2 regions of the Paenibacillus sp. ICGEB2008 genome follow, and region 1 is predicted to be linked to the other one. Evidence: riboswitches for the same ligand, from Rfam matches in the RefSeq annotation. Region 1 holds a riboswitch; the other holds the start of a gene.
What was found. Region 1 has a riboswitch for thiamine pyrophosphate ahead of thiC (phosphomethylpyrimidine synthase ThiC). Riboswitches for the same ligand answer to the same signal wherever they lie in the genome.
Positions count from the first base shown of each region.

Region 1 (3,216 bases):
GCCGCATAGGCACGAATGTCCTGCGTGATACGCATACTACAAAACTTGGGACCGCACATCGAGCAAAAGTGGGCTTCCTTGGCCCCTTCTGCTGGTAGCGTTTCATCATGGTAGGACAATGCCCGCTCAGGGTCAAGCGAGAGATTGAACTGATCGCGCCAGCGGAATTCAAAACGCGCCTTGGACAAAGCATCGTCCCGCTGCTGTGCCCGCGGATGACCCTTCGCCAGATCAGCAGCATGCGCGGCAATTTTGTAGGTAATAACTCCTTCGCGGACATCATCCTTGTTCGGCAGACCCAAGTGCTCCTTCGGCGTAACGTAGCACAACATGGACGTCCCGAACCAACCGATCATCGCCGCCCCGATAGCTGAGGTAATATGATCATATCCTGGCGCGATATCCGTCGTCAGCGGCCCTAAAGTATAAAAGGGGGCTTCCTTACAAATCTCCATTTGTAAATCCACATTCTCCTTGATTTTGTGCATAGGGACATGTCCTGGCCCTTCAATCATGACCTGGACATCATGCTTCCATGCAATTTGCGTGAGCTCGCCCAACGTCTCTAGCTCTGCAAATTGTGCTTCATCATTCGCATCATAGATACTCCCTGGACGCAGACCATCCCCGAGAGAAAAGGCCACATCGTAGGCTTTCATAATTTCACAGATTTCTTCAAAATGCGTATACAAAAAATTCTCCTGATGGTGTGCAAGGCACCAGGCTGCCATGATCGACCCGCCCCGGGATACAATTCCCGTCATTCTGTTCGCCGTCATCGGTATATATCGCAGCAATACACCCGCATGGATCGTAAAATAGTCCACTCCCTGCTCCGCCTGCTCAATCAGCGTGTCTCGATACAGTTCCCACGTCAGCTTCTCAGCTTCGCCGTTCACCTTTTCTAGTGCCTGATATAGCGGCACCGTTCCAATCGGTACAGGCGAATTCCTGATGATCCATTCGCGCGTCGTATGAATATTACGACCTGTGGACAGGTCCATGACCGTGTCTGATCCCCAGCGTACAGCCCAGGTCATCTTCTCCACTTCTTCCTCAATGGAGGACGAAACCGCAGAATTCCCAATGTTCGCATTGATCTTTACGTGAAAATGGCGTCCAATGACCATGGGTTCGCTTTCCGGGTGATTGATATTTGAAGGTAAAATAGCTCGTCCAGCCGCCAGCTCCTGTCGTACAAACTCGGGCTCTACGCCTTCGCGGATCGCCGCAAATTCCATTTCAGGCGTAATGATCCCTTGCCGCGCATAGTGCATTTGCGTCACAGTACGCCCTTGCAAAGCCCGTAGCGGACGGTTGGTCACGCCGGGAAATTCCACTGTCTCCCGTTTGGAGCCGGGCTTCATCCCGTTATCCTCCGGCTTGACGGCGCGGCCCTCATAAGCCTCCACATCTCCCCGTTCCAGTGCCCAAGCTCGCCGTAATGGTGGCAATCCCTGACGGATGTCGACCTGGTAGGCTTCGTCCGTCATCGGACCGCTGGTATCATACACACGCAGTGGCTCATGATGCTCGGTGCCCTGAGGCGTATGTGTGGGTTGTAGCGCGATTTCACGCTCAGGCACAGCAATATCCGGCCGAGAACCTTGAATATACACCTTACGGCTCCCCGGAAAGGGCTTTAGCCCACTGGCTTGCTCCGCTTTGGCCTTCTCTCCCTCTACTTCTATTATTCCCGCCAATCCTGCATCTGCTGATTTCACTCCTGTTTCTTTTGTTCCTTTTGTTTCCGTCGGTTTCATGGTCCATTCCTCCCGTATCGTTGAAATGACACACCGATCCGGAACCATTCCCAGGGTGGCGCTGATCTATGCAAAAAAGCCGGTTCCCTAGGGAACCGGCTAATCAAACGAGACAGCTATCCAAACCGATCGCACGTGGAATAATCATATTCCAATGCGCGGCCGTAGACAGCAGCTGCGTATACATTTCAATGGCCGATTACTTCCCTACGCTGGTATGATCCAGATCAGGTGCAAAGGGTCCGGAATCTTGCCTGATTCCATCTCAGCCCGCATTACAGGCTCCCCCAGTAACTGTGATACTTTCTATTCACATGAATTGGCGGCTATAACAAACATCCCGCCATCTCTATCAGACTACTTTAAATTTATAGCTTTGGCAACCCTTGTATGATTTCCTTTGTATTGATTACTGTCACGGAAGCATAAGCCCCATTTCCTTGGCTGCTTCGATCAAAATCGGTGCAAACTCATGCAGCGTCTCGGGCGCAAGTCGACTGACCGGGCCGGATACAGATAAAGCCGCCGTGACCTGTCCCTTTCGGTTCACAATAGGCGCGGCCACAGCCGCAGCTCCTGGCTCACGTTCTTCATAGCTGGTCGCATAGCCCTTCTCACGAATGTCCTGCAGCTGGGCTTTATAAACCTCCGGGTCTACCGAAGGTGGCCATTCTTCACTGCTTAGCAATACCTCCAGCTCCTGCGGTGGCATAAAGGCCGCCAGCACCTTGCTGGAGGCTCCCACAGCCAGCGGCATACGCGCACCCACAGGCGCAACCCTGCGGATCGCCTGATTGCTCTGCACGGCTTGTATGCGAATACGCATGCTTCCATCCCGCAGGTACAAGCTGACTGTCTCCCCTAAGCGATCACGCAGTCCTTCCATTGCAGGCTGTAACAACACCGCCGGCTCATCGCTTTGGGACAGATGCGTGGACAGCTCCCATATGCGAAAACCAAGCCTATATTTTTCCGTTTCGGCATTCCGAACGACAAATCCCCGATCCTCCAGCGTAGTCAAAAGACGATGAACAGTGCTTTTATGTAGACCAATTTGGGAGGCAATCTCCGTTAGACCAAGATCAGATTCTGCGGTAAAACACAGCAGTATATCAAGTGCACGCTCTACAGCGCGGACGGTTAATTTACGGTCTTCCATCGTGAACCGCTCCTCTTGTATCCATATTCGTTTCACACTATGAAACATGGTTACATAAATTATATAGAATAGTCGCGGCTACTGTAAACCGATGTTTTTGTGACAACCATATTACAGAACAAGAACAAACATCGACAATTCTTTGCATCATTTTTACTTTTCCGGTTCAGGCGTTGACTTTGGATAATAGCCATCATACGATAATAGGTATCTATACGAACATACCCTACTATTTTCAAGTGGAATTATACCTAAATTTTATGATTCGAAGATCAATTTTATATAAGGAGGCTC
Region 1 covers NZ_AMQU01000028.1:41,403-44,618, forward strand. The annotation lists gene thiC (phosphomethylpyrimidine synthase ThiC) at 1-1,763, opposite strand, end outside; TPP riboswitch at 1,951-2,062, opposite strand; gene C400_RS0123495 (IclR family transcriptional regulator) at 2,179-2,922, opposite strand.

Region 2 (3,216 bases), on a different contig from region 1:
GTATGGAGCGTTTGCGCAGCCCGAACTGCCAGATCGACATTACTGCTGTCAGCACTGTCGCCTGCATCTACCCCTTTAATTTCTCGGGCTTCTCCGATCAGATGAGCGACTTCGGCTGCATTGCCTCGTACTAGTGAGATTTTTACTTCTTTTAGGATCCGCAGTGCTGACTCGGTTCTAAAGCTCGTCGCTCCCGCACCAACCGGATCTAGCAGAACTGGAACACCATGAGCATTCGCCGATTGTCCAGCAAGGATCATGGCATCCACCAGCTCACGGTTTAGCGTACCGATATTTAACACGACGGCGCCCGCTATTTTGGCCATATCTGCTACTTCCTCGGGTGCATAAGCCATCACCGGGGAAGCCCCCAGTGCATATAGGCCGTTGGCTGTAAAGTTGGTGACCACCACATTGGTTATATTATGAACGAGGGGGTTGCTGTTTTGTACCTTTGTCAGGAGCGCCGAATAACTTTGTTCCCATATATTCATCATGTTTATCCTCTCTCATCTATACTGATTATTCCAAGACCGTAGCGTGCATTTGGACGGGCCATTGCTCCTGCTTATAAGCCATATCCCAGAACATATATTCCAGCTGGCAGCTTAGCATAAAATGCTCAATCATCCGCTCTCGCTCGGCAGCCGTGGCGACTTTCGCCCAAGCATCCACACGCTCTCGATATTTGAAGGTTACATCTTCAATCTGGTTGCCATAGAAGCAAATCCACTCATAGAACGGATGAGACTCGTCCGGTCTTACCTCATCCATTAGCCTGCGTCCAATTTCAAGATATGTCCATGGACATGGTAGCAGCACGGCCATGATTTCCCCAAGACTACCCTCATGTGCGACGGTCAGCATATGGCGGATATAATGATGAGCGGACGGAGCGAGTGGATATCCCTGCATCTCTTCATAGGTGACACCTGCGATAGCACAAAAATTTTGATGCGGATGAACCTCGCTGTTGAGAATAAAAGAGATCTGTTCGTTAAATACAGCCATATCCTCCCGGCTCGTGCTTTTGGAGATCGCGATGCCGTAAATCCGCATGTAGGCGTTCAAATATTCAAAGTCTTGTTTTACATAGTGAATCAGCTGTTCCCTTGTTAAATTTCCTTCAGCAATACCTCTCACAAAGGGATGCTCATAAATGGCTTGAAAAATGCCATCCGCCTGCTGACGGAGCTCTTGCGAAAAACTCATTTCCCCACCTCCAACAAAAATGGAGAACAAGAAGTCCCGTAAGATACAATTCTCGGAACAATGCCAAAAAGCCGCCCCGAAAACTGGAGCGGCTTCAACATAGGTTCAATGCGCAAAAACGCCTGAAACCCTATATGGAAGGCTCCACTTTCCTACGCTAGTACGAACTAGATCAGGTTCAAAGGGTCCAAGATTCATTCTTGTCTCAGCCATAATGGCTCCCCTAGTGGACTTTCCTATTCTTTTGACTAATACTGTACATTCGTTCCTATGTTATGTCAAACTGCTTATGCCTAGTGAAGAATTAGTGAGGGTGTTGGATTACACTTTCCACGGCTTTGACCCTCACATATTCCGGTTTCCACATTGCATCCCGAATGGCTTGCTCAATATTTGGAAGGTGTGCCTGAGCTACCTGATCCTGAATTGCGGCCTTTGCTACCGCAACCGCAACCGCAAACGAAACATCACGTAATTTTCGAATATGGGGCAGCAGTGCGCCGCCAAGTTCATTCGAATCTACGGCGTTGGCAACGGCATCAGCTGCTGCGGTAAACATGGAAGGAGTGATTCGTTTGGCCTTGACCACAATTGCGCCTAGACCCAGTCCCGGGAAAACAAAGGCATTGTTCGCCTGACCAATTTCAAATTTCGTACCGTTATAGGTGACGGGCTCAAAGGGACTTCCCGTAGCAATCAATGCTTTGCCATCAGTCCATCGTATCAAATCCTCGGGTACCGCTTCAGCCAGATTGGTAGGATTGGACATGGGCATAATGATCGGGCGTTCCACATGCTTTGCCATTTCCTTGATAATCTCTTCAGAAAAGGCACCCGCCACACCGGAAGTACCAATCAAGATTGTAGGTTTTACCTGACGGATGACCTCCAGCAACGGTATTTTGCCGTCTTCCGATCGGGCCCATGAGCTGATTTCTTCCTTTTTACGCACATATGGTTTCTGATAATCGAGTACATCTTCCATATCGTCCGTTAATAGCCCGCGATAATCAAAGGCCCAAAACGACCTGAAAGAATCTTCTGCAGGAAGCCCGTCCTCGATCATAGCGCTCCGTATTTGGTCGGCGTTACCGATTCCTGCTGCCCCTGGACCAAAGACAAGTATTTTTTGTTCACGTAGCGGAATTTTGGTGACACCTACCGCCGAAACAATCGCAGCTAATGTGACTGCTCCTGTGCCCTGGATGTCATCATTGAAGGTGAGAATGTTTTGACCGTATTTCCCTATAATGTGGCGTGCGTTCACGCTGCCCACATCCTCCCAATGCAAAAGCGCTTTCGGGAATTGTGTTAAGGTTTTGCTGATAAAGGTATCAATAAATTGATGATAGGCTTCTCCGCGAACTCGTTTATGGCGGTTTCCGATGTATAGCGGATCATTCAGCAGCTTCTCGTTATTCGTGCCGACATCCAGTACAATGGGCAGCACCCGCCCGGGATGAATACCTGCCGCAGCTGTATATACAGCAAGTTTGCCAATAGCAATGTTAATTCCCCCGACCCCCCAGTCACCAATTCCCAAAATACTTTCTGAATCCGTCACGACGACAAGGTCAACATCCTCACTACGCAATCCGGAATTATAGAACGCCTGTCCAATTCCATTCGGATGATCTATTGATAAATATACGCCCCCAGGGCGGTTGTACTCATGGCTGTATTCTTGAATGGCGGTTCCTACAGTCGGTGTGTAGACTACGGGCAGCATTTCACTCAAATGGTCGGTTAGCAGCCGATAGTAAAGCACGACATTCCGGTTATGAAGGTCGTTAAGTGAAGCATTTTTACGCAGCATGGTGGGTTGTGCCAGGAATTGCTGATATGCCCGAACGCTCTGTTTTTCCAATGAAAGGACAGTGGGAGGAAGAATTCCTTCCAAGCCCAGTTCTTTGCGTTCTTCTTCTGTAAATGCCACCCCTTTGTTCAAAAGAGGGTTTGCTAGCACGTCCTTTCCTCGTAAGGGAGTAGATAATGACCCATCAC
Region 2 covers NZ_AMQU01000014.1:231,098-234,313, forward strand. The annotation lists gene thiM (hydroxyethylthiazole kinase) at 1-497, opposite strand, end outside; gene tenA (thiaminase II) at 523-1,212, opposite strand; TPP riboswitch at 1,345-1,447, opposite strand; gene C400_RS0114265 (NAD-dependent malic enzyme) at 1,517-3,216, opposite strand, start outside.
Region 2: linked by a shared signal. The riboswitch ahead of tenA (thiaminase II) and the one ahead of thiC (phosphomethylpyrimidine synthase ThiC) in region 1 are both predicted to bind thiamine pyrophosphate.